3 regions of the Halomonas sp. THAF12 genome follow, and region 3 is predicted to be linked to each of the others. Evidence: predicted binding sites of a transcription regulator. Region 3 holds the regulator's gene; each other region holds the start of a gene.
The links. Region 3 encodes FliA, which starts transcription of late flagellar genes. Its sites were predicted from a motif close to CTAAAGTTNNNNNNNNNNCNGCCGATA; they were not measured.
Positions count from the first base shown of each region.

Region 1: FIU88_RS16890 (flagellar protein FlaG) is a predicted target of FliA. The motif match lies at 1,457-1,483, and genes of this name have one in related genera.
Region 2: flgK (flagellar hook-associated protein FlgK) is a predicted target of FliA. The motif match lies at 1,346-1,372, and genes of this name have one in related genera.

Region 1 covers NZ_CP045399.1:3,629,916-3,633,185, forward strand. Annotated here, with positions in the region: gene FIU88_RS16885 (methyl-accepting chemotaxis protein) at 1-1,308, opposite strand, end outside; gene FIU88_RS16890 (flagellar protein FlaG) at 1,539-1,898, shown strand; gene fliE (flagellar hook-basal body complex protein FliE) at 2,071-2,400, opposite strand; gene fliF (flagellar basal-body MS-ring/collar protein FliF) at 2,648-3,270, shown strand, end outside.
Region 2 covers NZ_CP045399.1:3,645,408-3,648,677, forward strand. Annotated here, with positions in the region: gene flgK (flagellar hook-associated protein FlgK) at 1-1,314, opposite strand, end outside; gene flgJ (flagellar assembly peptidoglycan hydrolase FlgJ) at 1,419-2,435, opposite strand; gene FIU88_RS16980 (flagellar basal body P-ring protein FlgI) at 2,435-3,270, opposite strand, start outside.
Region 3 covers NZ_CP045399.1:125,005-128,274, reverse strand. Annotated here, with positions in the region: gene FIU88_RS00565 (motility protein A) at 1-699, opposite strand, end outside; gene FIU88_RS00560 (RNA polymerase sigma factor FliA) at 1,097-1,801, opposite strand; gene FIU88_RS00555 (flagellar protein FlhE) at 1,841-2,233, opposite strand; gene FIU88_RS00550 (hypothetical protein) at 2,230-2,793, opposite strand; gene flhF (flagellar biosynthesis protein FlhF) at 2,790-3,270, opposite strand, start outside.

The DNA of each region.
Region 1 (3,270 bases), 290 kb from region 3:
GCGAGACAGGCCGTTGCCGCGCTCCACGCTGCTGCTCGAGGCCTCGATCAGGGTGCGGATCTCGCGGGCGGCGTCCGCCGAGCGGGAGGCCAGCGAGCGCACCTCCCCGGCCACCACCGCGAAGCCGCGGCCGTGTTCGCCGGCACGCGCCGCCTCCACCGAGGCGTTGAGCGCCAGCAGGTTGGTCTGGAAGGCGATGTCGTCGATCAGGCCGACGATCTCGCCGATCCGGCGCGAGCGAGTGTGGATCTCGTCCATGGTGGCGACGAAGTCGGTCACCACCTCGCGGCCCTGGCGCGCCCGGCCGGTGGCCTGCTCGGCCAGCTGACTGGCCTCGCCCACGTGGGCGGTGTTGTCGGCCACCGAGGCGGTCATCTCGTCGAGGCTAGCGGTGGTCTGCTCCAGGGACGCGGCCTGCTGGCGGGTCCGGGCCGCCAGTTCCTGGTTGCCCTCACTCATGCCGGCGGCGCCCTCCAGCACCCGATCACTGCCGTGACGCACCCCCGCCACGGTGGTGGCGAGCGCCCGGCGCATGCCGTCGAGCTCGCGATACAGCCGGCCGATCTCGCTGTCGCTGCGCGATGCCACCGGGGTGGCCAGGTCGCCGTCGGCGATGCGCCGGAAGTGCTCGATCATCCGCGACAGCGGCCGCAGCACGTTGGCCCGCACGCCCCAGATCACTACCAGCACGATGGCCAGGGCGCCGCTCAGCGCCGCCACCAGGGCCAGGTTCAGCCAGCCGGCCACCGTCGAGAAACGCGCGGCCAGGCCGTCGCTGCGCTCGACGGCGCCGGCGAAGAAGGCGTCGGCATCGTCCATGAAGGCCTGGCTCAAGCCGCTGACCCGCGACTGACCGGAGTCGTAGCCGCCCGCGTCGCCCTCCTGCAGCAGCATCAGCTGCAGCGAAAGCCCGGTGCTGTAGAGCGACTGGAAGCGCGACGCCAGGGCCTCTCGTGCCTCCTGCTGCGGCTCGACCACCGGCAGCGCCTGGAAACGTTCGAAGGCCGCTCGGGCCTCCGCCATATGCGACTCGGCCTGCTCGAGGATCGGCCCCGGACGATCGAAGGAAGGCACCCGCACCAGGTGGGCGGCGCGATCCATCGCCACCTGGGCGCGCAGGGTGGCGATATAGGCACGATTCAGCGCCCGGGACTGTGCGGCCTGGACGTCGCGCAGCGTATCGAAGGCGCTGCGGCCGTGGTGATTGGCGTAGAGGCCGAGGGCCCCGGTGCCGAGGATCATCGCGGTGAAGGCGACCAGTACCAGGAACCAGCTGAACCGGATGGTCATTCGATCGAGGAAGCGCATCGGGAAACCTGTCGCTGAGGAAGGGGCGGGCACCGGGCCCGCGAGAAGGCATGCCCGGCGTTATATCAGCGATTCATGACATTTCGGTTTCGACGACAAATCTCTCGAATGGCGGCGAAATCATGGCCACCGAACGCCATCGGAGTCATTCAAGATAGCGCGACATCGGCCGATGACTGGTACCGAGTCGATCCTGAAAAACGCAGCAACAAGAAGAAGGAGCCTCGTCCATGCCAGATGCCGTTAACGAGATCGGCGCGAGTCGCGCGCCCCGGGCCGCCGACGGCGGCACGCCGCCCCGGCGGGTGGAGCAGCTGTTGGCCGGCTGGCTGCCGCCCGAGGAGGCCGTCGACGACGAAGCGGCGGCGGTGCATCAGGGCGAGCTGGTCGGCCCGGTGCAGCGCATCAACGAGGTCATGCGCCCCTATGGCGTGGAGTTCGAGCTCCGCGAGACCACCACCCGAGTCGTCACCCGGCTGGTGGACCGGGACACCGGCGAGCTGATCCGCCAGATCCCCGCAGAGGAAGTGATGCGCATCGCCGAGCACCTGGAGGAGCTTCAGGGCAGCCTGATCGATCTGGAGGCCTGATCCGGTGTCTGACGAATCTCGACAGACTAAGGGAAGCGTTGAGTTATGTTGCGAGCGAAGACAGGCTGACCGCCGCCGGAACGGAGGTACCGGAGTTTACATGCCCGTAAATGAGGATAGCGAGTACCGCCGGCGGTCAGGATGTCGAGCGCAGTAATAAATCAACGTTTTCCTAGACCTGCATGTTCATGATGTCCTTGTAGGCCGTCACCAGGCGGTTGCGGACCTGGAGTCCCATCTCGGAGGCGACGCTGGCCTTCTGCATGTCGACCATGACGTCGTTGAGCTCGACGCCCGGCTCGCCGGCCTGGAAGGCCTGGGCCGAGTCGGCGGCCTGGAGCTTGAGCTCGTTGATGCGCTGAATCGAGGACTGCAGCTCGCCGGCGAAGCCGCCGTTGCCCACGGCGGTATCGAGCCGCTGGCCCTTGGCGACCTCGCCGCCGGCCTGGGTGGCCAGCGACTGCATCTGGGCGAGTGCCGAAGCGAGAGCGGGTGAACTCATCGGGAACCCCTGTGATGGACATGGTGATCGATGGAAGCCAAGGCTAGCAGCGCGTCCTCGGCCACCATGCCGGCAATTGACGCGCAAAACTCGGGTTTTTCATACCTTTGGCGTGACACCCCCTGCGGATAATGGCCGTCATCACAGTTCCGCCCCGGACGGGCGGCGAATCGCGACGGACGGGAACGCAGTCGATGCCTTCATCTAGAGCCCAGGGTCCAGGCGTCATCTCCGACGGGAGGCCCGCATGAGCAGTGGCGCCTCCGCCACCGGCGGCCAACAGGGCCAGACCTCTCCCTTCGCCCAGCTGTCCCGGCAGCTGCGCGGCAGCCCCCTGATCGCCCTGCTGATCGTCGGCGCGGCCGTGATCGCCATCGCGGTAGCGCTGCTGCTGTGGGCGCGCAGCCCCGACTACCGGGTGCTGTTCAGCAATCTCAGCGAAGCCGACGGCGGCAGCATCATCGGCGAGCTCGACAGCCGCGGCATTCCCTACGAGTTCAGCGCCGGCGGCCAGGCGCTGATGGTGCCTGGCGACCAGGTCCACAGCCTGCGCCTGCAACTGGCCGAGCAGGGCCTGCCGCGCGGCGGCAATGTCGGCCTCGAGCTGATGGAGAACCAGGCCTTCGGCATCAGCCAGTTCGCCGAACAGGTCAACTACCAGCGCGGCCTCGAGGGCGAGCTGGCCCGCTCCATGGAATCGCTCGGCCCGGTGGCCGGCGCCCGGGTGCACCTGGCGCTGGCCAAGGACTCGGTGTTCGTGCGCCAGCGCGAGCCGGCCAAGGCCTCGGTGGTGCTGACCCTGCAGCCCGGCCGCACCCTCGGCGAGGGTCAGGTGGCCTCCATCGTGCATCTGGTCTCCAGCAGCGTGCC
Region 2 (3,270 bases), 280 kb from region 3:
GTCGGCGTCGCCGATGGCGGACTCGAGGCCACCGGCTGCACGGCGAACCGGCTGAATCTCGAAGCGATCGTTGTCGGCCAGGCTGGCGGGATCATCGAAGGTCAGGGTGATCCCGCCGAAGCCGAGATCGTTGATGCTGCCGTCACCATCGGCATCCGACAGTGCCGCGTCGAACGTCTCGCCGGTGTCCTTGCGCGTGATCTCGAAGGTCGCCGGCGAGGCCGCGGCATCGGTGACGCGTACCGTGTAATCGCTGGCCTTGAGCTGGGCGATGTTATCGGCGTCGAAGGCCACACCGGAAATCCCGGCGGTACCCGCATTGCCCTCTGCCGAGAAGGCCCGTGGCTCACCGATGGTAAAGAAATCGCCGCCCTGCTCATCGTTCATGTCGACGCCCTGGGCATGCTGCTGATTGAGTGCCACCGCCAGCGACGCGGCCATCTGGCCGATCTGGTTCTGGGTCTTGTCCAGGGTCTCGCTGCGGAAGCTCATCAGCCCGCCCAGGGCGCCGCCCGTGACGGCATCCTCGTCCAGCGCACGCACATTGCCGCTGGAATCCGGATAGCCGACCACGGTGCGCTGGGGTTCCTCCAGCGAGGCCATGGCTTCCAGCTTGAAGCTGCGATCGCCCATCACCAGCGGCTGGCCATTGGGCAGGCTGACGTTATAGGACTTGCCGTCCTGGATATCGAGCCGCAGGTCCATGCGCTCGCTGAGCTCGTGGACCAGCTGGTCACGCTGGTTGAGCAGCGCGTTGGGCGCCTCGCCCTGCTTGGCACGGGCCAGGGCGATCTCGCGGTTGATCGAGCCCAGCTGCTCGGTGGTGTTGTTGATCTGGGTGACCTCGTCCTCGATCTGGCCGTTGATGCCGTCCTGCATGTCCTGCAGGTAGCCGTCGAAGGAGCGGAACTGGGCGCTCAGGGTATCCGCCGCGCCGAGTACGCCCTGTCGGGCGGCCGGGTCGGAGGGCGCGCTGGCCAGGTCCTCCATCGAGGAGAAGAAGTCCTGCATCAGCGGCGAGAGCCCGGCCGCCTCGTCGGCCAGCAGGTTGTCGATCTGCTCCACCTGGGTGCCGTAGGTCTGCAGCGCGCTGGTCTTGCTGGTGGCGTCGTTCAGCTGGTCGGCGACATAGCGGTTGAACTGGCGCTGGATATCGTTGACCCGCACTCCCCCCGTACCGGTGCTGCTCTCCCCCAGCACGGTCACCTCCCGGTTGTAACCGGGCGTGTAGACGTTGCTGATGTTGTTGCTGGTGGACGCCAGGGCGTTCTGGGCGGCGTTGAGGCCGCTCAAGCCGGTGGAGAAGATGCTCATGACGATGGTTCCCTGTTGCCGATTCTCAGGCTATCGGCCGCGGCGGGCCGGACTTGAGGTCGGATATCCCTGAAAGATCGTGAAGACGCCCTGCCAGGCGCCGATTAACGCGACGCCAGATGCGGGCCCTCGGGCAGCGGCCCCAGGCTGTCCATCACCGCGATCAGCTTGTCGGCGTAGGCCGGGTCGGTGGCATAGCCGCCACGCTGTAGCGCGCGCGCCGCCTGGTCGGGCGTCGCGGCCGCGCCGACGCCCGAATAGCGCGGATTGTCGCCGATCAGGCGGGCATAGTCGGTGAAGGCCTGCTCGAAGGAGTCATAGACGCGGAAGCGGTCGCGCACCGGCTGGCGGCGGCCGTCGATCACCTCGTGGGTCAGGATCTCGGTGGTCTCGCCCTGCCAGCGGCTGCCGGCCTTGATGCCGAACAGGTTATGGCTGTTGCCACCGCCGGCGGTGGGAATCTCGCGGCGCCCCCAGCCGGTCTCCAGCGCCGCCTGGGCGAGGATCAGCTCGGCCGGCACGCCGCTCTCGCGGCTGGCCGCGCGGGCCGGGCCGGCGAGCCTTTCCAGGAAGGCCTGAACGTGCGCGGGCCGATCCGCCATCGCGGCCGAATCCGCCACGTCGGGCGCCGGCTCATCCACGCCGGTCTGGATCGCCTCGAGGAAGGAGGCCGGCGCCGATGACGCTTCTTCCTCGGCCCGCGCGCCAGCGTCCGGCTCGACCATCAGCGCATCGGTCAGCGGCCGCGGCGTGCCGCGGGGAATCCCGGCGATCAGCGCCTCGATGTCACGACCGCCCGCGGCCGCAGCATCCCGCCCGCCGACCGTGCCCTCGAGCTGGGCCACCAGCTGGTCGGCCAGCCCCAGGCCGCGCTCGGCCACGCTCTGGGACCACTGCTTGTCGAGCATCTCCTGATACATGTCGCCGGCCTGGCTCTGCAGCAGCCCCGAGCTCGGCACCGCCTCGCGCATGCTCTTGACCATCATCTGCACGAACAGGGCCTCGAACTGCTGGGCGGCGCCCTTCAGGCCCTCGCCGGAATCGTTGTGCTTGAGTCGCTCGAGGCCCTGGATGTCCAGGGCGAACTGGCCGCGGGCGGTGTCGGGGGAATCCAGGCTCATCAGATGATCTCCAGTTCGGCGCGCAGCGAGCCCGCTTCCTTGAGCGCCTCGAGGATCGACATCAGGTCGTTGGGCGTGGCGCCCAGGGAGTTGAGGGCGTCGACCACCTCCATCAGGTCGGCGCCCTCGACCACCTTGAGGGTGCCGGGCTGCTGCTGGATGCTGATCTCGGCGTTCTGCGTCACCACGGTCTGGCCGTTGCCGAACGGGTTGGGCTGGCTGACGTCCACGTCGCTGTCGATGACGATCGACAGGTTGCCCTGGGCCACCGCCGCCCGGCGCAGGGTCACCTGGCCGTTGAGCACCACCGAGCCGGTGCGGGAGTTGAGCACCACGCGGGCCGGTTCCTCGGTGGGCGTGACCTGGACGTTCTCGACCCGGGCCATGAAGTTGACCCGGGCATTGGGATCGCGTGGGCCATCCAGGGCGATCACCCGGGCGTTGCGCGCCGAGGCCACCACGCGGCCGAAGGCCTGGTTGATGGCGCTGACCGCCCGCTGGGCGGTGCCGAAGTCGTCGGTCTCGAGCTGCAGCTCGAGCAGGCCGCCGTTGGCGCCCAGGTCGAGGGGCACCTCGCGCTCCACGGTGGCGCCGTTGGCGATCCGTCCGCCGCCCTGCTGGTTGACCTGCACGCTGGAACCGCCGGCCGCCGCACCCGCTCCCCCGACCAGCAGGTTGCCCTGGGCCAGGGCGTAGACGCTGCCGTCGGCGCCCTTCAGTGGGGTCATCAGCAGGGTGCCGCCGCGCAGGCTGTCGGCGTTGCCCACCGAGGACACCACCACATCGAGGTTCTGCCCCGGGCGGGCGAAGGCTGGCATCTCGGCGGTGACCATCA
Region 3 (3,270 bases):
CCGCTTGGTGATCAGCGAGATGCCCTCGAGCACCATGTTCATGGCGATCAGGCGCTCCTCGGTGCGCCGCTCGAGCTTCACCGCGATGGGCTTGAACACCAGGTTGGCCAGCAGGATGCCGTAGAAGGTGGTGAGCAGCGCCACCGCCATGCGCGGGCCGATGACGTTCAGGTCGCCGGCCTCCATCACCTCGAGCATGTTCACCAGCCCCACCAGGGTACCGATCATGCCGAAGGCCGGGGCATAGGTGGCCATGGTGCGGAAGATCTGCGCCTCGGCGTGCTCGCGGGCCTTGAGCCGGGCGATGCGCCAGCGCAGCAGGTCGAAGATCTCCTCCTCCTTGGTGTTGGCGATGACCAGCTGGATGCCGGTGCGCAGGAAGGGATTGCGGGCCTGCTCCAGGGCCGCTTCCACGGCCCGCACGTCGCCCTTGAACCACAGCCGCGACATGTCCACCAGCTCCTTGATGTCGTCGCGGATGTAGGTGTTCTCGCGGCGGAAGACGATGCCCACCAGGCGCACCACCCGCACCACCTCCTTGAGCGGATAGCTGATGAAGGTCGCGGCCAGAGTGCCGGCCAGCACGATGGCCAGGCCAGGCAGGTTGACGAAGCTCTGCGGCGACTCGGCGGTGAACAGCAGGACGCTCGCCAGCATCACGATGCTGGCCAGGATCCCGATCAGGGTGGACGGGTTCATGGGGGACTCCCTGTCGCGTTTCGACGGTGTGGATGAGTGACGTTCTTCGGACACGATGCGCGTTCTCCGGCGCCAAGCCTTCGCGAGGGCGCTATGAACCCTTCCCTGGGCGCTTCTTTGGCCATCCATGGCCAAAAACCCCTCGCGCCGGCTTGTCCCCGGCGCGCATCGCCGCATTACTTGAGCACATCCCGATGGATGGTTATCGGCCTGAGCGATCGCCAACTTTATGACGTGCCAGGCGTGGAGCGAAAAATCGCCGAGCGATGGCTAGACAAGGCAAGAATCGGCGAAAGCGCGGAGTTTACTAGGGTGTAAATGAGCAGTTTGGCCGGGCTCGCGCACGAGTCGATTCTTAACGCCGTATAGCCGAGCGCAGGCCTTTTTCGCCCACGTCTCAGTTGTCGCGCAGTTTTCCGCGCAACCGCCCCACGGCCTGGCTGTGCAGCTGACAGACCCGGGACTCGGTGACGCCGAGCACGGCGCCGATCTCCTTGAGGTTGAGCTCTTCCTGGTAATACAGCGCCATCAGCAGCTTCTCGCGCTTTGGCAGCGCCTCGATCGCCTCCACCAGCCTCGAGCGCTGCTGGTGATCGATCAGCCGGGCGAAGGGCGTCTCGGCGACGCCGTCCTCCAGCAGCCGGCCCTCGCCGCCCTCGGCCATCAGCTCCTCGAAGGGCAAAAGCTGGCCGCTGTTGGTGTCGCTGAGCAGCCGGCGATAGCTCTCGAGGTCCATCTCCAGGGCCGCGGCGATCTCGGTCTCCTCAGCCGGGCGCCCCAGCTCCTGCTCGAGCCGGCGGGCGGCCTCGTCGGCAGCCCGGGCGTTGCGACGCACGCTGCGCGGCAGCCAGTCGCGGCTGCGCAGCTCGTCGAGCATGGCGCCGCGGATGCGCTGGCTGGCGAAGGTGGCGAAGCTCGCGCCCTGGGCCGAGTCGAAGCGCCCCAGCGCCTCCAGCAGGCCCACGGTGCCGGCCTGGATCAGGTCGTCCAGCTCGATGCTCGCCGGCAGGCGCACCTGCAGCGCCAGCGCCTGACGGCGCACCAGCGGCAGATAGTCATCCAGCAGCGCGTCCTGTTCGATCTTGCCTTGTGCTGTGTACATGGCTCAGCCTCGCCTCTCTGCTCTCACGGGCCTAGGGCCTTACTGAAAGTTCACGATCACCTGCAGCCCCTCGACGCTCACCGGGGCCTGCCCCGGCGTCGGCGAGAAGCGAAATCTCAGCGGCTCTCCAGCGGGCAGCCCCGCCAGGGCCGTGCTGCGCCCGCGCTCGGTCGGCAGCGTCATGCAGCCGGCCGGATGGCAGAGCCGCGCGTGCCCGCCCTGGCCGGGCGGCGTGCGGAAGCGCCAACGCACCTCGCGGATGCGGCCCGCGGTGCCGGCGGGCGGCGTCAGCGCCTCGCTGGCGGTCTCCCGGCCGACGGTCGCGGCACGCACCGAGGGCGCCTGGGCCACCCAGCTGCCGGCGGCCTGGGCCGTCGGCGCGAGGCCGATCAGGGCGCCCAGCAGCAGGCCGGCGGCGTTGCGGCCTCTCATGCCATCACCAGCAGGTCGATGCCGAAGTAGTGGCGAGCGGCCTGGCGCAGGTTGTCGAGCAGCCCGCGGCGCGACATCCCCGGCGGATGGACGGCGATCAGGCGCCGCGGCCCGCCGCCTTCCGCCAGCCGGCCGAGCACACCCAGCGCGCGGCGAAAGGCCTCGCCGTCGGCCCCCACCCACAGCGCCCAGCGTGGCTGCTCGCGCGCCAGCACCGCCAGATGCGGGCTCGACGCGGCCAGCGGCACCACCTTCCAGCGCCGCGGGTCGCCGACCCAGCGCCGACCCCGCTCGGCCCAGTGGTCGAGCAGCGCGGTCACCCGTTCGGCCTGCTCCGGCGCGCTGCTCGGCAGCCCCACCACCACCAGGGTGGTCGGCGGCGCCTCGGCCGACCCGGCCGGCGACGGCTCGACGCCTACAGGCTCGCGCCGCGATGCCTCCATGTCCGATGTCACGGAGGGCGCCGGCTCGGACACGGGGTCGCTTCCGGCTTCGGCGGCCGGGCGCTCGAGACGGGCCGCCCAGGCGCGCAGCCCCGCGGCCTGATCGCCGACCATCACCGCAGTCCCTCCAGGCCGGCGGCGCCGACGTGGCGGATGGCATCGCGTGCCGTCAGCAGCTGCAGCAGCGCCTCCAGCAGGGCGCCCTCGCGACGGCGTCGACGGCCGCCCAGCAGCGCCAGCAGATCGCCGCGCAGCTGCTCGGCCTCGTCATCGGAGGACTGGTCGAGGTGGCCCGCCGCGGCGGCCAGCCCGGCGGCCAGCAGCTGGCGCAGCTCGCGATCGGTCTCCGCCGGCAGCAGCGACGCCAGGCGCTCCCAGGCCCGCCGCGCCTGACGCGGCAGGGCCTCGCCGTGGAGCTGGCCGATCAGCAGCGGCAGCACGTCGGCGCCGGCCGGCAGCGGGGTCAGCCACTGGCGCCGCGCCAGCACGCGGCCGCTCTCCGGGTCCACCAGGCTGGCGAACCAGGCGGTCATGACGCAGGAGGCCGCCGGCCCGCGGCGGCCGCCGGGGCCGGCCTCCACCGCCAGGCGCGCG